DNA from 2 places in the Pseudomonas sp. HP_01 genome. Region 1 is predicted to be linked to the other one. Evidence: riboswitches for the same ligand, from Rfam matches in the RefSeq annotation. Region 1 holds a riboswitch; the other holds the start of a gene.
What was found. Region 1 has a riboswitch for cobalamin ahead of ACYAR8_RS01080 (CbtB domain-containing protein). Riboswitches for the same ligand answer to the same signal wherever they lie in the genome.
Positions count from the first base shown of each region.

Region 1 (11,185 bases):
CCTCGCGCACCGGGTTGTTGCCACGGAACGAGAACGACACGTTGGACACGCCGCCCGACGTCAGTGCATGGGGCAGCTCGTCGCGGATGTAGGCGCAGGCATTGATGAAGTCGACGGCGTAGTTGTTGTGCTCTTCGATGCCGGTGGCAATGGCAAAGATGTTCGGGTCGAAAATGATGTCTTCGGGCGGGAAGCCCACTTCATTGACCAGAATGTCGTAAGAGCGCTTGCAGATTTCTTTCTTGCGCGCTTCGGTGTCGGCCTGACCGGCTTCGTCGAAGGCCATGACCACCACCGCCGCGCCGTAGCGCTTGCACAGCCTGGCGTGATGGATGAACTGCTCGACGCCTTCTTTCATGCTGATCGAGTTGACGATGCCCTTGCCCTGGATGCACTTGAGCCCGGCTTCGATGACTTCCCATTTCGAGGAGTCGATCATGATCGGCACGCGAGAGATGTCAGGCTCGCCAGCGATCAGGTTGAGGAAGGTCACCATGGCCTTCTTCGAGTCCAGCATGCCCTCGTCCATGTTGATATCGATCACCTGGGCGCCGGCTTCGACCTGCTGCAGGGCGACTTCAAGGGCTTCGGTGTAGTTGTCTTCGCGGATCAGGCGGGCGAAACGGGCAGAACCGGTGATGTTGGTGCGCTCGCCGACGTTGACGAACAGCGAGCTGCGATCAATGGTGAACGGCTCCAGACCGGACAGGCGGCAGGCCTTGGGAATCTCCGGAATCGGACGCGGCGCATAGGGCGCGACAGCGTTGGCAATGGCCTTGATGTGCGCCGGGGTGGTGCCGCAGCAACCGCCGACGATGTTGAGGAATCCGCTCTGGGCGAACTCTTCGACGACTTTGGCCATTTCTGCCGGGGCTTCGTCGTACTCACCGAATTCGTTGGGCAGGCCGGCGTTGGGGTGCGCCGACACGCGGGTTTCGGCCTTGTTCGACAGCTCTTCCAGGTACGGCCGCAGCTCGCTGGCGCCGAGCGCGCAGTTGAGGCCCACGGAAATCGGCTTGGCGTGGCGCACGGAGTTCCAGAACGCTTCGGTGGTCTGGCCGGAGAGGGTGCGGCCGGAGGCGTCGGTGATGGTGCCGGAGATCATGATCGGCAGCTCGAAGCCCAGCTCGTCGAATACACCCTGAACGGCGAAGATCGCCGCTTTGGCGTTGAGGGTGTCGAAGATGGTTTCGATGAGGATCATGTCCGCACCGCCTTCGATCAGGCCTTTGGTGGCCTCGGTGTAGTTCTCCACCAGTTCGTCGAAGGTCACGTTGCGGTAGCCAGGGTTGTTGACGTCCGGCGACAGCGAACAGGTGCGGCTGGTCGGGCCGAGCACCCCGGCGACAAAACGCGGCTTGTCGGGGGTCTCCAGGGTCTTGGCGTCGGCAACCTGGCGGGCCAGGCGCGCGCCTTCCACGTTCAGTTCGTAGACCAGCGCTTCCATGCCGTAATCGGCCTGGGACACCTGGGTGGCGTTGAAGGTGTTGGTTTCAAGGATGTCGGCACCGGCGTCGAGGTATTCCTTTTCGATTGCGCCGATCACGTCAGGCCGGGTCAGGATCAGCAGGTCGTTGTTGCCCTTGACGTCGCTAGGCCAGTCGGCAAAACGCTTGCCGCGGTAGTCTTCTTCCTCCAGCCGATAGCTCTGGATCATCGTGCCCATGCCGCCATCGAGGATCAGGATTCGCTGTTGAAGAGCCTGCTGGAGTGCTTGAAGACGCGCGCTGCGATCTGACATGAGGTTACCCGGATGAAGAAGTACGAAATAAGGTGGCGCTGAAAAGTGCGAAATAATAGCAAACCTGCGCGGATTTAAATCATTCCGGGATTTACATGAATTCTGTTCATGTTGCGCCAGTGATTCTTTCTGATCGGGGCGCATGCTGATGGCCTGGCTTGAGCGAACGCCGTTATCGACCTGTAGCAGCCGGCTTGCTGGCGAAAGCGGCATTTCATCCAACACCGCAGCGAGCGGCCGGACGGGTTCGCCAGCAAGCCGGCTCTACAGGTTTTGCTAAACGCCGCTTCAGGTGTCAGCCCCGCATGCGCTGTCTGAAACGCTGAAACCCTTGTAAGACATGGCGCGCAGCCATTATGCAGCCCGTCAGTGGCGCCGAACCTTTTCGCAACTAATGAAGTCCGACCCTGGGAGTCGTTCTCCGAAACTGGCCCTATTAAGTTCGCCAGGGCGGAGGTCAATCCAGACGAAGCAAGAGGTTGCAGATGTTGATTTCGGTTCAGGCCCTGCGGGCACTCGCCGCGTGGGCTGTGGTGTGTCACCACTTCATGCAGATTTTTTTCGACTTCCATCCGAGTGGGCCGGTTGGCCGTTTTTTCACTGAGAAAGGCGCTGTCGGCGTCGACGTCTTTTTCGTCATCAGTGGTCTGGTCATCTACCTGTCGACGGTGGACAAAGACATCCCCGCCGGCCGCTTCATGCTCAACCGGGTTATCCGCATCGTCCCGGCGTATTGGCTGTACACCCTGGTGATGGGCCTGCTGGTGGTCGTTGCTCAGCCGCTGCTCCCTCATCAAGTTGTCGACTGGCAAAGTTTCGTGCTGTCGCTATTGTTCATCCCTTCGGAAAATCCGGGGGGCTACGGCCTTTATCCCACCCTCAATGTGGGCTGGACGCTGAACTACGAGATGCTGTTCTACGTGCTGTTCTCGATTGTCTTTCTGTTTCAGCAACGTCTGCGCCCGCTGATCCTGGCGGCGGCACTGTTTGCCGTCACTGACGTGCTCGGTCGTTCCGGGCTGGTCAGCCGGTTTTATGCCAACGACATCGTGTATGAATTCCTGCTCGGCATTTTCGTGGGCGTGATGTATCGCCGGGGTTGGATCAGCGAACGGCTGTGGCTGCCTTTAATTGCCATCGGCGCTGCGCTGTTCGCCATCGACCACTTGCAACCGGCGCCGCGCATCATCAATTGGGGCCTGCCAAGTGCGGTGATCGTGGTCGCCTGCATCTCCCTCGAACCCTATCTGCGCAACTACAGGCTGCTCAAGACCATGGGCGACTGCTCGTATTCGGTGTACTTGCTCCACGTGCTGGTGCTGTATGCAGGCTGGCTGGTCAGCGAGCGTTACGGCGTCAACCCGTATCTGGTGTTCGCCGTCTGTGTGCCGGTCATCGCGCTGGGCGCCTGGCTCAGTTATGAGTGGATCGAGAAGGGGCTATACCGGCGCATGAAAGGCTGGCTGGACCAGAGAAGGGCGGGCAAGGAGGCGGCGCTGTCCTGACAGGCGCCAGGTGGCGGTCGGGTCACTTACCCGACTAAAACACTAGGGCTTTGTCAGGCGCAGTTGATTGGCGTAAACTGCGCCCCACGTCTGCGAGGAATTTTCATGACCGCTATTACGATTACTGATGCCGCCCACGATTACCTGGCCGATCTGCTCGAGAAGCAGAACACGCCCGGGATCGGCATCCGCGTGTTTATTACCCAGCCTGGCACCCAATACGCTGAAACCTGCATTGCCTATTGCAAGCCGGGCGAAGAAAAAGCTGAAGACACGGCCATCGGCCTGAAAAGCTTCACCGCCTGGATCGACGCATTCAGCGAAGCGTTTCTGGATGACGCCGTCGTCGATTACGCCACCGATCGCATGGGCGGCCAACTGACCATCAAGGCGCCGAACGCCAAAGTGCCGATGGTCAAAGCCGACAGTCCGATCAACGAACGCATCAACTACTACCTGCAGACCGAGATCAACCCGGGCCTTGCCAGTCACGGCGGCCAGGTCACGTTGATCGATGTCGTTGAAGAAGACGCGGCGAATATCGCCATTCTGCAGTTCGGCGGTGGTTGCCAGGGTTGCGGTCAGGCCGATGTGACGCTGAAGGAAGGCATCGAGCGCACCCTGCTGGAGCGCATTCCCGAGCTGACCGGTGTGCGTGACGTGACCGACCACACCCAGAAAGAAAACGCGTATTACTGAGAAGTGACCGCGTTGCACGCAAGCCCCGACGAGTTCGGGGCTTTTTTGTGGGCCGTGGTGAGTGACGGTGGTAATTGTCACTGTAGGAGCGCGCTTGCCCGCGAAGCAATTTTCCAGACCATTCTCTAGTGATTGACCCACCGCATTCGTCCGGATGCGGCCCAGACCAAGCGCGCTCCTACGGCCTTCGGCCAGAATCAAAGGCAGATCGGGTTGGTTTCGAGTGCATCGTTCGGCTAGGGCCTGTAGAGATGGGCATGGCCCGCGCGATACAGCGACGACTCGCTGAAAACGTCGTTGCCCAGCACGCGACCCACCAGAATCAGCGCGGTGCGGCGGAATCCCTTGCTCCGCACCTTCTCCTCAATGTCCTCCAGTGTGCCGGCGACCCAGTCCTGATCCGGCCAGCTGGCGCGATGCACCACGGCAATCGGGCAATCAGCGCCGTAATGCGGAGTCAGCTCGGCGACGATCTTGCCGAGGTTGTTGACCCCCAGATGGATCGCCATGGTCGCTTGATGCCGGGCCAGATCGCCGAGAGCTTCACCTTCGGGCATGTCGGTTTTGTCGGCGTAGCGGGTCAAAATGACACTCTGGGAAATGCCCGGCAGCGTCAGCTCCGTGCCCAGCAGCGCGGCGCACGCAGCAGTGGCGGTGACGCCGGGGATGATTTCGAAAGGTATCTGCAACGCGCGCAGGCAGCGGATCTGCTCGCCAATGGCGCCATACAGGCTCGGATCGCCGGAATGCACCCGCGCCACATCCTGGCCCTGTGCATGAGCGGATTTCATCAGCTCGATGATCTGCTCCAGGTGCAAAGAAGCGCTGTTGGTCACCTGAACCGCCTGATGGCCCTCCAGCACCGCTTCAGGCACCAGAGAGCCGGCGTAGATGATCACCGGGCACATGCGGATCAGTCGCTGGCCTTTGACAGTGATCAGGTCCGGATCGCCGGGGCCGGCGCCAATGAAAAAAACAGTCATGGGGTGTCCTGATTGGAATTCATTTGAGCACGTGGTTTGCTTTCGTAGGACCGGTTTCAGCCGGGAAGGGGCCTGCATGTACACCCTCACATCTGCAGTGTGACGCCTGACGCCTTCCCGGCTGAAGCCGGTCCCACTAAAAGCCCGCGTCCAGCGCTTATCACTTGTTGGCACGCTGTGCACTCGCCAGCGCAAATGTCGCGTGGGGGCTTTTTCGGCGGGGGATGATCAGTGTCGCCGGCGAGCCGGTCAACCGGGTCGCCATTGCCAATGCCGCACTTTCAGCCACGCCGTAGCAACCGGTGCGCTCGAAAGCGATCTCCGATCGATGGCTGAGCTGGGTCTCGTAACCTGCCAGTTCAGCCGCACTGAAAAACCCGATCGACAGGCCCAGCGCATGACCCAGTTCCCTTAACCCCGCTTCATCCGACTTGCCGTCGATCGAGGCAAGGGCGGCAATGTCCTGCGGTTCAAGCCGACACTCCGGCAAACTGTCTTCGATCAATTGCCGAAGCTCCAGCGCCGAACAGCCGCGCTGGCAGCCCAGGCCGACCACCCACAGCGGTCGATCGCGCAAATCATTCACAGGGCGGGGGTCAGACCGGGTCGCGTCGAGGGTGCATCACTGCGACGAAACAGCCAGGCGCTGATCCAGCCCAGGGCAACCCAGAACACAGCATTGGTCAGCAGCGACGCGATCTTGAATTGCGCTTCGAGGGCTTCCGGCGCCAGCGCCGATTGCACCGCCGGTTGTGGCGCGCCGACCATGTGCGGCACCACCAGGATCACTGCGCCCACGACCTTCAGCAACCAGTGTTGGGCAAACACTATCAGCGCCAGGCCCACAGCCGTGGAAGCGGCGGTGCCGACCCACCAGATCTGCCGCTGCGTGAGGTCCGCCGCGACGGTACCGGGCAGTTCGGGCGGCAGGCCGAGGGTCGGCGCCAGCACGAACACTGCGTAGCCTGCCAATCCCCACAGCACGCCTTCGCGGGCACTCGTCGGAGTACGCAGGGTGTAGAGCGCCGCGAGCATCAAGGCGAAACCGACTGCTACCACCAGATTGCCGCCCGCCGTCGACAGCACGCGCTGCCAGCCGTTTTCGGGCTCCCACGCCTCTTCGTCATGGACGTGACCGGCCATGGCGCCCTCGGCATGCTCATGCATTTCGGCGGCGGGTGCTTTCTCGTAGGTCTCTCCCTTCAGAATCAAAGGTGCGACCCAGAAGCTTTGCAACAGCGTTAACAACAGGGCGGCGAGCAGTCCGGTGAACCCGGCCGTTTGCGCGATTCGCTTGAACATGGCGGCAGGTCTCAATGGCAAGGGAAGGCGGAGCTGTGACGGGTGTCGTGTGCCGCGTTGTGCACCGCATCGATATGGGAGAAACCGGCGAAGTACACCAGAAATGCGCCGAGAAACATCGTGCTGACCGCGGCGACAAGGCGCTGGCTCAGGGTGGCGGTAACAACCGTCGTGATGGTGGTGCCGGACGTCTGGTGGGGTGTGCTGATGGGCATGGCGCTTCCCTCTGAAGTGGATTCAGCGGACGGAAAGGCGCGAAGACGCCGCGGGCGAATGCCGGCAGCGATCAACAGCGCCCGCCCACCGCGGGTTGTCAGGTAGCGTTATCGGGCCGGTCTCCGGGCTCGCGAGGGGCACATGCAACAGCCGTTACAGCCGTCGTGCCTTCAAGAATCGCCTTCCCATGTCGTTGCCGACACAGTGGATCTGATTCTTCACTCGCTTACCGTTGCGGGGGCAGCACCGGACTGATGCACACCCGAAGGTCTGCACGCACCGGTTTCCCGTTTCACCCTGTGAAGGGCACCCGTAACAAGGTGTGTAGAAGACCATGCGCTGTAAGGATCGTCAATCGAAGGGGCTTTCGGTGCGTCAATCGGCGCGGCAATCACTGCAACAGCACGATTGACCGGCCTGCGGTCACTGCGTAGCCTTGCGCACTTGAGGTTCGCCGGCCGCTTTTATGAAAGCCACCGGCGCTAAGAAGGGAATGCGGTGCCAAGCCGCAGCTGCCCCCGCAACTGTAAACGGACAGCTTCATTGCACAGCCACTGCGCGAGCGGGAAGGCGCGATGAATGCCAGTCGCCTGATGATGCTGTCAGCGACCGGCCGCCGTGAGCCAGGAGACCTGCCTCGACTCGGAACGCCTGCGGGCGGCCGAAGAATTCCACTACAACCGGGCGGGGTGATCCGGTGGCGAATCGAACCGCGCGCCTGCTTCCGCCGGCCCTGCGCTGTTTTCGTCCTCGTTGCCCTGCCGCACGCCTGAGGGCAACCGATGAAAACACTGGCCAAACTCCCCGTCACCATCGTCACCGGCTTTCTCGGCTCGGGCAAGACCACCTTGCTGCGGCACATGCTCGACAACGCCGAAGGCCGCCGCATCGCCGTCATCGTCAACGAATTCGGCGAACTGGGCATCGACGGGGACATCCTCAAGCAATGCACCATCGGCTGCTCGGAAGAAGAAGCCGTCGGTCGTGTGTACGAACTGGCCAACGGCTGCCTGTGCTGCACCGTGCAGGAAGAGTTCTTCCCGGTGATGCAGGAATTGGTCGCCCGTCGCGGCGACCTCGATCACATCCTCATCGAAACCTCGGGCCTGGCGCTGCCCAAGCCGCTGGTGCAAGCCTTCCAGTGGCCGGAAATCCGCAACGCCTGCACCGTTGACGCCGTGATCACCGTGGTTGACAGCCCGGCCGTACTCGCCGGCACCTTCGCCGCGTTCCCGGATCAGGTCGACGCCCAGCGCAAGCTTGATCCGAACCTGGACCACGAATCGCCGTTGCACGAGCTGTTCGCCGACCAACTGGCGAGTGCCGATCTGGTCGTGCTGAACAAGGCCGACATGCTCGACGCCGACGCTCTGGCCGCCGTGCGCGCGGAAGTCTCGGAAGAACTGCCGCCGGCAGTAAAAATCGTCGAAGCGAACAGGGGCCAGCTGCCGATCAGCGTATTGCTGGGCCTGGGCGCCGAATCCGAGCTACACATCGATGGCCGCAAGACCCACCACGATCACCATGAAGGCGACGACGCTGACGATCACGACCACGACGCCTTCGACTCGATTTCCATCACGCTGCCCCAGGCCGATGAATCGCTGTTGCTTGATGCCCTGACCCAAGCCGTCGTCCAACACGGCATCCTGCGCGTCAAAGGCTTCGCCGCCATTCCCGGCAAACCCATGCGCCTGCTGGTGCAAGGCGTGGGCACGCGTTTCGACAAACATTTCGACCGCGCCTGGAAAGCCGACGAAGCCCGCGAAACCCATCTGGTGCTGATCGGCCAGGAACTGGATGCGGGCGTTCTTGAAGCGCAATTGCGCGCTGCCGTCTCATTGCGTGACGCGGTCCCCGGGATCAAAGGCTAACCATGCACCTGCTGCGTACTCAGCCCGGCGGTTTCGTTCCCGACGACAGCATCGCTGACCTGGGCCAGACGCCCGCCGAGCTGGTGATCCTGTGCAGCGCCGACTCGAATCTGGCGCTACTGGCTGAAATCGCGCAGCAGTTGCCGGATGAATACCCGAGCCTGCGTCTGGCCAATCCGATGCAGGTGCAAAACCATGCATCGGTGGATCTGTACGTCGACGAGGTGCTGCGCCACGCCAAAGTCATTCTGATTTCCCTGCACGGCGGTATCGGCTACTGGCGTTACGGCGTCGAGCGGCTGGTGGAACTGGCGGCGAAAGGGGTGAAGCTGATTTTGGTCCCCGGCTGCGATCGGCCGGACCCCGAGCTGAGCGCGCACAGCACGGAATCCGTCGAAGACCGCGAGCGGCTCTGGCATTACCTGCGTCAGGGCGGCAAGCACAACGCGCAGTCGCTGTTCAACTTCATCGCCACGCGCTGGCTGGGCGGCGACTACCCGTGGGTCGAGCCGCAGACCCTGCCGCGCACCGTGATTTACCACCCGCAGAACGCCAACGCCGACCTGGCCCGGTGGCAGGCCGACTGGCGCGCGGATCAGCCGGTCGCTGCCGTGCTGTTCTATCGCTCCCACCTGCAAGCGGCGAACACCGGGTTCATCGATGTGTTCTGCGAGCGCTTGTCGGCCCAGGGCCTGAACCCGTTGCCGATTGCCGTCGCCAGCCTCAAGGAAGCCGGCTGCATGAGCGCGATCCAGGACTGGCTCGACGAGGTGGACTGCGAGGTCATTCTCAACACCACCGGCTTCGCCCAATCCAACCCGGAGGCGCCGGATGTACGGCCGTTCCGCCGGGACATTCCGGTCATCCAGGCCATTTGCGCCCAGGACAACGAACCCGCCTGGCAGGCCAGCGCCCAAGGGCTGGGGCCTCGCGATCTGGCAATGCACATCGCGTTGCCGGAACTGGACGGGCGCATCATCAGCCGGCCGATCAGCTTCAAGGACCTGGCCTGGCACAGCGAGCGCAGCCAGTCCGACGTGGTCTGCTACCGCGCCCAGCCGGGGCGCATGGATTTCGTCGCCGAACTGGCCCGGCGCTGGGTGCTGCTGGCCCGTACTGCCAAAACCGACAAGCGGGTGGCGCTGATTCTCGCCAACTACCCGACCCGTGACGGGCGCATCGGCAACGGCGTCGGGCTCGACACGCCGGCGGCCGCGCTGAACATCCTCAAGGCCATGCAGGCCGAAGGTTATCCGGTCGAGGACTTGCCCGAGACCGGCACCGCACTGATTCACGCCTTGCTCGGCGGCGTTACCAACGACCCGGACAGCCTCGATCAACGGCCGTGCCATCAGAGCATGGCCATGGACGAGTACATCGCGGCGTTTCAGGTTTTGCCGCAAGCCAATCGCGATGCCGTCATCGCGCGATGGGGCGCCCCGGACACCGACCCCATGTGCCGGGACGGGCGGATGATGATCGCCGGCCTGCGTTTCGGCATGACCTTCGTCGGCATTCAACCCGCACGGGGCTACAACGTGGACCACAGCGCGGTGTATCACGACCCCGATCTGGTCCCGCCCCACGGTTATCTGGCGTTCTACTTCTGGCTGCGCAAACGCTATGGCGCCCACGCTGTCATCCACGTTGGCAAACACGGCAATCTGGAGTGGCTGCCGGGCAAAGGCGTCGGCCTGTCCGAGCACTGCTGGCCGGACGCGATCCTGGGGCCGATGCCGAATATCTACCCGTTCATCGTCAATGACCCGGGCGAGGGCGCCCAGGCCAAGCGCCGCACCCAGGCGGTGATTATCGACCACTTGATGCCGCCGCTGACCCGCGCCGAAACCTACGGTCCGTTGCGCGATCTCGAACTGCTGGCGGACGAGTATTACGAAGCCCAGCTGCTCGACCCACGCCGTGCCCGGGAGCTGCAGAAAGACATTCTCAGGCTGGTGCGCGAAACCCATATCGACCGCGAACTGGCCATGGACGGGGCTGCGAACAGCGAGGCCGACGCCGCCGTGTGGCTGCCACGTCTGGACACTTATCTGTGTGACCTGAAGGAATCGCAGATCCGCGATGGCCTGCACGTGTTCGGCGAGTCGCCCACGGGCCGGCTGCGCATCGACACGCTGTTGGCGATGGTGCGTGTGCCTCGCGGCGATGGTCGCGGTGGTCAGGCCAGTCTCCTGCGGGCGTTGAGTCAGGCGCTGGCGCTGGATTTCGACCCGCTGGATTGTGATTTGGGTGCGCCGTGGGCCGGCGCTAAACCTCAGGTATTACATGAAGTCAGCGCTGAACCGTGGCGCACGACGGGCGATACCCGCGAGCGGCTGGAGCTGATGGCGGCGCAAATGATCGAACAGATCGCAGCCGGTCTTACGAATGAAAAATCATTAGAAAACAATAGCTTGGATGATGTTGTTCAGTCGCTACGTGAGGTCGTGATTCCGCGTCTTGACGCATGCGGCCCTGCCGAGATGACAAACCTCCTTGGCGCTTTGAGTGGCCGATTCGTCCCTGCCGGGCCAAGCGGCGCCCCCAGTCGCGGACGGCTGGACGTGCTGCCCACCGGGCGCAATTTCTTCTCCGTGGACGTCCGCAATCTTCCGACCATGACCGCTTGGCGCATTGGCTTCCAGTCCGCAAACCTGTTGCTGGAGAGGCACTTACAGGATCATGGTGATTATTTACGTCAACTCGGGCTTTCGGTCTGGGGCACGGCGACCATGCGCACCGGCGGCGACGACATCGCCCAGGCCATGGCGCTGATGGGCGTGCGTCCGGTGTGGGCGACGGGCAGCCAGCGCGTCGATGACTTTGAAATCCTGCCCCTGAGCCTGCTCGACCGGCCTCGTGTCG
Region 1 covers NZ_JBTOPV010000001.1:233,337-244,521, reverse strand. Annotated here, with positions in the region: gene metH (methionine synthase) at 1-1,741, opposite strand, end outside; gene ACYAR8_RS01105 (acyltransferase family protein) at 2,227-3,246, shown strand; gene nfuA (Fe-S biogenesis protein NfuA) at 3,352-3,945, shown strand; gene cobM (precorrin-4 C(11)-methyltransferase) at 4,182-4,928, opposite strand; gene ACYAR8_RS01090 (cobalamin biosynthesis protein) at 5,089-5,514, opposite strand; gene ACYAR8_RS01085 (CbtA family protein) at 5,511-6,230, opposite strand; gene ACYAR8_RS01080 (CbtB domain-containing protein) at 6,242-6,445, opposite strand; cobalamin riboswitch at 6,543-6,775, opposite strand; cobalamin riboswitch at 6,877-7,100, shown strand; gene cobW (cobalamin biosynthesis protein CobW) at 7,229-8,320, shown strand; gene cobN (cobaltochelatase subunit CobN) at 8,323-11,185, shown strand, end outside.

Region 2 (11,185 bases), on a different contig from region 1:
GCCTCCCATGGCATGGAAGCGCTGGGCAAGCAGTCGCTGCTGATCAGCACCATCGTGCAAACCATCGGCGGCATCGCCCAACAGACCAATTTGCTCGCGCTCAACGCCGCCATCGAAGCCGCGCGCGCCGGTGAGCAAGGCCGTGGCTTTGCCGTGGTGGCCGATGAAGTGCGTCAACTGGCCGGGCGCACCAGCACCGCGACCGAAGAAATCGTCACTGTGGTGCAGCAGAACCAGAAGCTGGTGGATGACGTGGTCAGGGACATGGGCAGCACCCGCGCCCAGGCGGAACAGGGTCTGTCGCTGGCTAATCAGGCCGGCAGCGTGATTGTGGAAATTCAGGAAGGCGCGCGGCAAGTTGTTGGGGCGGTGCAGCGCTTTAACCACCAGCTTTGACAGCGGCCACCCACGCCCTCGACTCGGGTGACCCATGACAAATGGTCGCAGCGCGCTGAGCGGGAGATACGCCTGCCCTACAAAATGCTAATCTGCGCCACATATGTGGCCCCATCCGGGTATGCCACCCCACGTTGACATGGAGCCGACAATGGCTTTGGATTCCCTGCTCTGCCCGGATTTGCTGACCATTGCCGAGCGTTCGGCGATCGCCGAGGTTGAAGCGACGACGAACGTCCTCAGGCTCGTGACGCGGCTGACCGGTATGCGCTTCGCTGGCATTGCCAAGTTCACCGACTCCGAGTGGGTCGCCTGCGCGGTCTACGACGAGATTCACATTGGCATCCAGGAAGGCGAAGTGCTGGAGCTGGAAACCACGCTGTGCAACGAGCTGATCGAAAACCCAAAGGCACTGATAATCCCCAGCATCAGCAGAAACGAGCGCTATGCCGGGCGCCCCGTGGTCAAGAAATACGCCATCGAAAGTTACATTGGCGTGCCGATCAGCCTGCCCGATGGCCAGCTGTTCGGCGCGTTGTGCCTGCTCGACTCCAAAGCCAGCACCTTCGAAAGCCCTGACCTCGTCGAAACCCTCGGCCTGTTCTCCCGACTGATCGGCTGCATCGTGTTCTCCCATTACTCCACGGTGAACAAAGTCAGGACGCAGGTCGAGCACGCTTGATCAGGTGATCCTCACCGGCGAGCGGCGGTAGGTGGATAACCAAGACGGTGTTACACTGCCGCGCCTTGAATTCGCATGCGCCGCTTGAGCCTTTCACGGGGTCGCGGCGCGCGCCCCTGACCTGTGCGTCTTCTGCCGCACAGCAAGCGTGGTCGATGCATCTCGGTCACCCGCTGAACCCGTATCGGACGCTGCTCCCGTTCACCCATCTTCATCAGGTCATGTCGCCGTCATCGGTGACGTGCAGGCTGCTGGTTGGATCACGAGCAATCGCCACCAGGCGTCAAAGGCCATCGCCAATCAGCCCCTTGTAAACAATCCAGGATAAGCAATTGATTTCCACAGCTAACATCACCATGCAGTTTGGCGCCAAGCCGCTGTTCGAGAACGTTTCGGTCAAATTCGGCGGTGGCAACCGCTATGGCCTCATCGGCGCCAATGGCTGTGGCAAGTCCACCTTCATGAAGATCCTTGGCGGCGACCTGGAGCCGTCCGGCGGCCAGGTAATGCTCGAACCGAACGTGCGTCTGGGTAAATTGCGCCAGGACCAGTTCGCCTATGAAGACTTCTCCGTCATCGACACCGTGATCATGGGTCACGAAGAGCTGTGGAAGGTCAAGGCCGAGCGCGATCGCATCTACTCGCTGCCGGAAATGACCGAAGAAGACGGCATGGCCGTTGCCGAGCTGGAAACCGAGTTCGCTGAGATGGACGGCTACACCGCCGAATCCCGTGCCGGGGAATTGTTGCTCGGTCTGGGCATCGGCATCGAGCAGCACTTCGGCCCGATGAGCGAAGTGTCCCCTGGCTGGAAACTGCGCGTGCTGCTGGCCCAGGCGCTGTTCTCCGATCCTGAAGTGCTGTTGCTCGACGAACCGACCAACCACCTGGACATCAACACGATTCGCTGGCTGGAAAACATCCTGACCCAGCGCTCCAGCCTGATGATCATCATTTCTCACGACCGTCACTTCCTCAACAGCGTGTGCACCCACATGGCTGACCTGGATTACGGCGAGCTGCGCCTGTTCCCGGGTAACTACGACGAGTACATGACCGTGGCGACCCAGTCCCGCGAGCAGTTGCTGTCGGACAACGCCAAGAAGAAAGCCCAGATCTCCGAGCTTCAGTCGTTCGTCAGCCGCTTCTCGGCCAACGCCTCGAAAGCCAAGCAGGCCACTTCCCGCGCCAAGGCGATCGACAAGATCCAGCTGGCCGAGGTCAAGCCTTCGAGCCGCGTCAGCCCGTTCATCCGTTTTGATCAGAACAAGAAGCTGCACCGTCAGGCGGTCATCATTGACCAAATGGCCAAAGGCTTCGACGGCAAGCCACTGTTCAAGAACTTCAGCTTTCAGGTCGAAGCGGGCGAGCGCGTTGCGATCATCGGCCCGAACGGTATCGGTAAAACCACCCTGCTGCGCACTCTGGTCAACGAGCTGACCCCGGATGCCGGCACGATCAAGTGGACCGATGCGGCAGAGCTGGGTTACTACGCCCAGGACCACGCACACGACTTCGAAGACGATGTCACCCTGTTCGACTGGATGGGGCAATGGACTCAAGGTGAACAAGTCATTCGCGGCACCCTGGGCCGGATGCTGTTCTCCAACGACGAGATCCTCAAGTCGGTCAAGGTGATCTCCGGTGGTGAGCAAGGCCGCATGCTGTTCGGCAAGCTGATCCTGCAGAAGCCGAACGTGCTGATCATGGACGAGCCGACCAACCACCTGGACATGGAATCGATCGAGGCGCTGAACCTGGCGCTGGAGAACTACCCGGGTACGCTGATCTTCGTCAGCCACGACCGCGAGTTCGTATCGTCCCTGGCCACTCGGATCATCGAGCTGAGCCCAAGTGGCGTGACCGACTTCAGCGGCACCTACGACGACTACCTGCGCAGCCAGGGCGTCGCCTTCTGATCAGGGCCCTGCGCTGACAGAGTGAAGCTGAAACCAGGGAGCCCCGTCCATCGTGACGGGGCTTTTTTGTGACAGTGGAACCGGCTTGAGCCGGGAAGAAGCCAGGCCAGGCGCCCACAATCCTGCGGTGTGACATCCGACGCTTTCCCGGCTAAAGCCGGTCCCACTGGAATCACGCGGTGAGTGAGTGGGACCGGCTTCAGCCGGGAATGCGCCAGGCGAGGCACCCTCTGATCCCGGAGAAAAACCGTTAGCCAGCTTTCATTTCCCGACACCTCGGGCGATGATGCGGCACTCCCACCGCTCCAGCGAAGCGTCCCCATGTCAGCCGCCCTGCCCCCCGATACGCCTGCCAATTCGCCCGCCCGTGACGCCCGTTCAATGGCAATCACGCTGCAAATCGTCTCCATCGTCGTCTACACCTTCATCGCCTTCCTGTGCATCGGGCTGCCTATCGCGGTGATGCCCGGCTATGTGCACGACCAACTGGGCTTCAGCGCGGTGGTTGCGGGGCTGGTGATCGGCGCGCAGTACCTGGCGACGCTGTTGAGTCGCCCGGTGGCCGGACGCATCTGCGACACCATCGGCACCAAGCGCGCCATCGTTTATGGGCTTTCAGGCATCGCGTTGAGCGGCGTGCTGACCCTCGCAGCGATATTGCTGGAGCGTTTCGCCGGCGTCAGCCTGACGATCCTGATCATCGCGCGATTGTTCCTCGGCGCGTCCCAGGGCTTGATCGGCGTGGGCACCATCAGCTGGTGCATCGGCCAGGTCGGTTCGGAGCACACGGCTCGCTCGATTTCCTGGAACGGCATCGCCTCTTACGGCGCCATCGCCATCGGCGCCCCCCTCGGGGTGGTGATGGTCGGGGCGCTGGGCTTTGCCAGCCTGGGCGTGGTGCTGTTCGTGCTGGCGGCCGGGGCACTGCTGTTGATCCGCAACAAACCGGCAATTCCGGTGGTGCGCGGCGAGCGCCTGCCGTTCTTCTCGGTGTTCGGCCGAGTGGCGCCATTTGGCCTGAGCCTGACCCTGTCCTCCATCGGCTACGGCACGCTGACGACGTTCATCACGTTGTTTTACGTGGCCCGCGGCTGGGAAGGCGCGGCCTGGTGCCTGACGGTGTTCGGCATCTGTTTCATCGTCGCGCGTTTGCTGTTCATCAATGCGATCAACCGCTTCGGCGGCTTTCGCTCGGCGATCGTCTGCATGACCGTCGAAACCCTCGGGTTGGTGCTGCTGTGGCTGGCCCCCGACACCACCTTCGCCCTTATCGGCGCCGGGCTGACCGGTTTTGGTTTGTCGCTGGTGTATCCCGCGCTGGGCGTCGAGGCCATCAAGCAGGTACCCAACAGCAGTCGCGGTGCCGGACTCAGCGCTTATGCAGTGTTCTTCGATTTGGCGCTGGCCATCGCCGGACCGCTGATGGGCGCGGTGGCGCTGGGCATGGGCTACGGCTGGATTTTCTTCTTTGCGGCCTTGTTGTCGGTGGCGGCGTTGACGCTGGCGGTAGTGCTGTCGCGCAGGACGCCGATCGACACGCGGGTGTAGAGGACGCGCGGTATAAAGGCTTCCCGGCTAAAGCCGGTCCTACAGAGCGCACGCGTTGACAGTAGGACCGGCTTCAGCCGGGAAGAGGCCGGCGATCCTGCAACAGGTCTTACTGGCGGTTGAAATCTATCGGCTGAAGCCGGTTCTACAAAAGCTGAACTGCCGCCTCGCGTCCCGGTCGGAATAGCACATCCCCCGAACAGGAGTGAGGGCGTGACCCCCGATCCCGCTGGCTCGAACGCTACCCCTCCAGACCCGGCCACGCTGCGTGAAGTCCACAAACTGCGCGTGCTGACCGTGAACACCCACAAGGGCTTCACTGCACTGAACCGGCGTTTCATCCTGCCGGAGTTACGTGAAGCCGTGCGCAGCACCGGTGCCGACCTGGTGTTTCTCCAGGAAGTCCTTGGCGGCCATGACCGCCATGCCGCCAAGTACGAAGACTGGCCCGACACGCCGCACTACGAATTTCTCGCCGACAGCATGTGGACGGACTTCGCCTACGGCCGCAATGCGGTTTACCCCGACGGCCACCACGGCAACGCGCTGCTGTCCAAATACCCGATCCTGCATTACCGCAATCTGGACATCTCGATCACCGGACCGGAACGCCGGGGCCTGTTGCATTGCGTGCTGCAAGTGCCGGGGCACGCCGAAGTCCACGCGATTTGCGTGCACCTCAGTCTGCTGGAAAGCCACCGTCAGTTGCAGCTGAATCTGCTCTGCGACCTGCTCGACTCCCTGCCCGAAGACGCCCCGGTGGTGATCGCCGGCGATTTCAACGACTGGCAGCTGCAGGGCAACAAACGTCTGCAGCGCTGTGGCTACCTGCATGAAGCCTTCGAGCGCAGTCAGGGGCGGCTGGCCAAGACCTACCCGGCACGTTTCCCGATGTTGCGACTGGACCGCATCTACCTGCGCAACGCCACCAGCCACGATCCGAAAATTCTCGGCACGCGGCCGTGGACGCATTTATCCGATCACCTGCCGCTGGCGGTCGAAGTGCATCTGTAATGAACTGCGCCCTTATTTATCCGGATCAATCAGGGGAACAGTGGCGTCACGATCAAACTGGGAGCCCGGGTCTTCGTTTCCCGGGTCCATGTCGGCATCGAAGGCTGTGTCTTCGTCATCTGGCTGATGCTCAGGGTGCGGTGCAAGGGGTGCAGCGTCGGGGGAGTGAGATTGCATGGGATTTCCTCTCGTTTCGGTAGGTTCGACAAAGGCTCAGTCTGGTGCGTTGAGCTTAGCAGGCGCCTCAGGTGCAACAAGACCGGTCCCCACCAGGAAGAACCCCTGCACCAATCAACAGTCAGTAAAGAAGCCTCGCCGGCTTCATCGCGCTGTTTTCAGTCCGGCAAATGCGGCGCAAGGCGTCGCGCATCCACACACGCTTCACCCCACAGGACACCTTCCATGAGTCTGCACGACAAAATCATAGGCCGCCTGGGCTTCGGCTCCGCGCCCCTTGGCAACATGTTTCGCACCATCGACGAAGAGGAAGCTGCGGCCACCGTTCAAGCTGCCTGGGACCAGGGCATTCGCTATTTCGACACCGCTCCGATCTACGGCGCCGGGCTGTCCGAACAGCGTCTGGGCAAGGCCCTCGCCGGCGTCCCCCGCGAGCAGTACACCCTGAGCACCAAAGTCGGCCGGCTGATCTCCGACGAGATCGACACCGAGACCCGCAGCGGTCCGTTCGCCGAAGGCCTGAAAAACAAGATCGTCACCGACTACTCCGCCGACGCCACGCTGCGTTCGATTGAAGCGAGCTTGAAGCGTTTGAACACTGATCGGCTGGACATCGTGTTTGTCCACGACGTCGCCCAGGACGCCCATGGCGATGCCTGGATCGAGCATTTCAACATCGCACGCACCGGGGCTTTCCGCGCCCTCACCCGCCTGCGCGAAGAAGGCGTGATCAAGGCTTGGGGCCTGGGCGTCAACCGCGTTGAGCCGTGCGAACTGACGCTGGACTTGGAAGAAGCGCAGCCCGATGGCTTTCTGCTGGCCGGCCGTTATTCGCTGCTCGATCATGACCAGCCGCTGCAACGGCTGTTCGACAAGGCTCGCCAGCACAATGCCGAGTTCGTTGTCGGCGGCCCTTACAGCTCCGGCGTGCTGGTGGGCGGCAAGCATTTCGAATACCAGGAAGCGTCCCAGGCGATGCTCGACAAAGTGGCGCATATTCAGGAAATCGCTCGGCAGTATCAGGTCGACATCAAGTCCGCAGCACTGCAGTTCGTCCTCGCCAATCCGCTGGTAGCCGCGGTGATTCCGGGTGCCAGCCGACCCTCGCGGATCATCGAAGACGTCACCGCGCTCAACGCACAGGTGCCGGATGGTTTCTGGCAGGCCATGCGCGATCAGGGCTTCATTGCCCTGCAGGCGCCAGTTCCCGGCAAAGACTGATATCGTGCCCAACGACGCCGGGCCAGACGCCCGGCTTTGTTTCCTGCGCGAGATCTGTCCATGCGAATTCTGATCGTCAACGTCAACACCACCGAATCCATGACCGAGACCATTGCCGAGCAGGCCCGCAGCGTGGCCTCCCCCGGCACCGAAATCATCGGCCTGACCCCGCGCTTCGGCGCCGAGTCGGTGGAAGGCAATTTTGAGAGTTATCTGGCCGCCATCGCGGTGATGGATCGGGTCATGTCCTACGAAGGGCCTTATGACGCGGTGATTCAAGCGGGTTACGGCGAGCATGGCCGCGAAGGCTTGCAGGAATTGCTCGACGTACCGGTGGTGGACATCACCGAAGCGGCGGCCAGCCTGGCGATGCTGCTAGGGCATAAATACGCGGTAGTCACCACGCTGGACCGCACCGTGCCGTTGATCGAAGACCGCCTGAAGCTGGCCGGGGTCTACGAGCGCTGCGCGTCGGTACTGGCCAGCGGCATGAGCGTGCTGGAGTTGGAGGAATTCCCGGAGCGAGCGGTCGAGGCGATCGTTGACCAAGCCATCGAAGCGGTGACTCGGGACAAGGCCGAGGTGATCTGCCTGGGCTGTGGCGGCATGGCCGGGCTGGATCAACTGATCCGCGATCGCGCTGGCGTGCCCGTGGTGGATGGCGTCACCGCGGCCGTCGCGCTGGCGGAATCGTTGGTACGACTTGGACTGAAGACCTCGAAAGTACGGACCTACGCCACGCCACGGCCGAAGAAGATCGTCGGTTGGCCGTTTAAGCAGTAGGCGCCCATTGTTCAGCACACGCAGATTGAAGGCGAACGTATAACCTGTGGGGGCGAGCTTGCTCGCGAAGACTGCATCCCGGCCGCTGAAGATTTAGCGAATGTGCCGGCCTCTTCGCGAGCAAGCTCACTCCCACAGGTAATAGCCTCTGCCACACCGCCGCTGCATTCGCCTCCACCCGCCGAATCGTTTAGTATCCCCGCCGCCGGTTTCCACTCGGAATTAATAGGGAATCCCCAGGCGCGTGCCTTCGCGCTGAAACGGAACTGTCCCCGCAACTGTAGGCGCTGAGCTCTGTTTCCTGTTTGCCACTGGGTCACCCCGGGAAGGCCGAAGCAGAGCGATGAAGCGCCAGTCAGGAGACCTGCCGGCCAGCATATTCATTCACCGGCGGGGTGTCCGGGGAAGGACTCCCGTTCGTGCGTCGTTCGCGCACGCTGTGCGCGCCTTTATCTTTGGGGCGCCTGTCGGGATGGACTTTCCAGCGCCTGCTTCGCCATGCATTCAGGCTTTCTGGAGATCGCTGTTCATGCCGCTGCGCCGCCTCGCTGCCCTGCTCGTCACGCTGACCTTGCCCACCGCCGCGCTCGCGGCGTCGACGGTTTACCCTTTAACAGTGGACAACTGCGGCGAAGCGTTGACCTTCCCCCACGCCCCGCAGAAAACCGTGACCATCGGCCAGGCCGCCACCGAGATGTTGTATGCACTGGGCCTGGGCCCTAACGTGGTCGGCACGTCACTGTGGTTCAACCCCGTCCTGCCCCAGTACCAAACCCTCAACGAGCGCATCGAGCGCCTCGCCGACAATGCGCCGAGCTTCGAATCGGTGATCGGCAAACGACCGGATTTCGTCCCGGTGCAGTTTGAGTGGATGGTCGGGCCACAAGGCGCGGTCGGCACCCGCGAGCAGTTTCGCGATTTGAGCATTCCGACGTACATCCTGCCGTCCGATTGCGAGGGCAAGAACAATCGGGTCGGCGCCGACGGCACGCGCCTCGAAGCCTTCCGCATCGACACGCTGTACAAAAGCCTGCGTCAGCTGGCGCAGATTTTCGACGTACAGGGCCGTGGCGAGCAGCTGATCACGGATTACCAGAACCGGCTCGCCCAGGCCGTGGCGCAGGCAAAAGCCCACGCCAATCCGCCCGTCTCGGCGGTGTTCTGGTTTTCCAGCCCGGACCTCAACGTCGACCCCTACGTGGCCGGGCGCAAGGGCATTCCCAACTTCATGCTCGACACCCTCGGCATGCGTAACGTCATCGACTCCGATGAGGAATGGCCGACCGTGGGATGGGAAACCATCGCCAAGGCTAACCCGACCGTGCTGGTCATCGCGCGCATGGACCGTCGCCGCTTCCCGGCTGACGATCACGAGAAGAAGCTGGCCTTCCTCCGCTCTGACCCGGTCACCCGCAACATGGATGCGGTGAAGCACAATCGCATCGTGATCATGGACGCCAGCGCCATGGAGTCCAGCGTGCGCCTGTTCGACGGCATCGAACAACTGGCCCAGGCCACTCAAGCACAATGACGTCAGTCAGCATGCCTCGGTCGAGCGTCGTCCGAATCTTCGGGCATGGCGCCTGGGCCATCGCGTTGCTGGCGTTGGCGGTGCTGGCGGGCGTGGCCATCGGCGAGACGTCGATCAGCCTGCCGGTGATCGTTCAGGTGCTGGCCAACAAGCTGTGGGCCGCAGGCTTTCCCCTCGATCCCATCGATGAGGGCATTGTCTGGAATTACCGCCTGACCCGGGCCATCGTGGCCGCCACCTGCGGCGCAGGGCTGGCGGTGTCGGGCGTGGTCTTGCAATCGCTGCTGCGCAACCCGCTGGCCGATCCCTATTTGCTGGGCATTTCCGCCGGCGCTTCGACCGGCGCGGTGCTGGTGGCGATCATCGGCATCGGCGCCGGAACCATTTCCCTGTCCACCGGCGCGTTTGCCGGCGCGATCGCCGCCTTCGCGCTGGTTGCCCTGCTCGCCCGCTCCTCTCGGGGCCAGACCGCTGCCGGCCAGATCATCCTGGCGGGCATCGCCGGGTCCCAGTTGTTCAACGCCCTGACGTCATTCCTGATCACCAAGTCCGCCAATGCCGAGCAGGCCCGCGGGATCATGTTCTGGTTGCTGGGCAATCTCAGCGGCGTGCGCTGGTCGTCGGTGGCGCTGTCGGTACCGGTCGTGGTGCTCGGTTTGCTGGTGTGTCTGTGGCATCGGCGCGCGCTGGATGCGTTCACGTTCGGCAGCGATTCGGCCGCGTCACTGGGCATTCCGGTGCGCCGGGTGCAGGCCGTGCTGATCCTGACCGCCGCGCTGATGACGGCGGTGATGGTGTCGATCGTCGGCTCCATCGGCTTCGTCGGCCTGGTGATTCCCCACGCGGTGCGCCTGATGGCCGGTGTGCGCCATGCGCGGTTGTTGCCTCTCAGCGCCTTGATCGGCGCGCTGTTCATGATCGCCGCCGATGTGCTGTCGCGCACGTTGATCAAAGGTCAGGTGTTGCCGATCGGGGTGATCACGGCGCTGGCGGGCGCGCCGGTCTTCGCGATGATTTTGGTCCGTGGGAATCGTCCTCGATGAGCGCCCGTCAGGAGGTGCCCGGCGCCATGCTCGAAGGCAGCGACTTGAGTTACTCGGTCAAGGGCGCGCCACTGCTTAGCGGGGTGAGCCTGGCGATTCGGCCGGGGGAAAACCTGGGGGTCGTCGGGCCCAATGGCTCGGGGAAGTCGACGCTGTTGAAGTTGCTGGCGGGGATTCAGGCGCCGTCTCAGGGCGAAGTTCGCCTGGGCGGGAAGCGCTTGTCGGCGCTGAGCCGGCGGGACATTGCGCGGCAGGTGGCGGTGGTGGAGCAGCATGCGCAGACCGGCGATTCGATCAGTTTGTTGCAGGCGGTTGAGCTGGGGCGTACGCCGTGGCTGTCGGCGCTGGCGCCGTGGGGCGACGACGATGACCGGATTGTGGCGCAGGCGATTGCGGATGTGAGTTTGCAGCACCTGGCGCATCGGGCGTGGCATACGTTGTCGGGTGGGGAGCAGCAGCGTGGGCATATTGCACGGGCTTTGGCGCAGCGGCCGCAGGTGTTGTTGCTGGATGAGCCGACGAATCATCTGGATATTCAGCAGCAGTTGTCGATTTTGCGGTTGGTGCAGGATTTGCCGGTGACGACGGTGGTGGCGTTGCATGATTTGAATCAGGCGTTGGGGTGTGATCGTCTGGCGGTGATGGATGGTGGGCGGTTGGTGGCGTTGGGGTCGCCCTTTGATGTGTTGTCGCCGGCGCTATTGGGTGAGGTTTTTGGCGTGCGGGGGCATTGGTTGGTTGATCCGTTTGACGGGGCCCGGGTTTTGCGGTTGCGGGCGCCAGAATCAACGGCGTCGGCCTAACGGCCTCGTTTTCGCCTTCGGCGAGTTACTTGGAAAAGCACCCCAAGTAACCAAGGGTGCTTGCTCCT
Region 2 covers NZ_JBTOPV010000006.1:4,483-15,667, reverse strand. Annotated here, with positions in the region: gene ACYAR8_RS05440 (methyl-accepting chemotaxis protein) at 1-396, shown strand, start outside; gene ACYAR8_RS05435 (GAF domain-containing protein) at 548-1,078, shown strand; gene ACYAR8_RS05430 (ABC-F family ATPase) at 1,411-2,997, shown strand; gene ACYAR8_RS05425 (MFS transporter) at 3,319-4,545, shown strand; gene ACYAR8_RS05420 (endonuclease/exonuclease/phosphatase family protein) at 4,810-5,559, shown strand; gene ACYAR8_RS05415 (hypothetical protein) at 5,572-5,736, opposite strand; gene ACYAR8_RS05410 (aldo/keto reductase) at 5,962-6,957, shown strand; gene ACYAR8_RS05405 (aspartate/glutamate racemase family protein) at 7,018-7,740, shown strand; cobalamin riboswitch at 7,930-8,126, shown strand; gene ACYAR8_RS05400 (ABC transporter substrate-binding protein) at 8,270-9,271, shown strand; gene ACYAR8_RS05395 (FecCD family ABC transporter permease) at 9,283-10,314, shown strand; gene ACYAR8_RS05390 (ABC transporter ATP-binding protein) at 10,311-11,117, shown strand.
Region 2: linked by a shared signal. The riboswitch ahead of ACYAR8_RS05400 (ABC transporter substrate-binding protein) and the one ahead of ACYAR8_RS01080 (CbtB domain-containing protein) in region 1 are both predicted to bind cobalamin.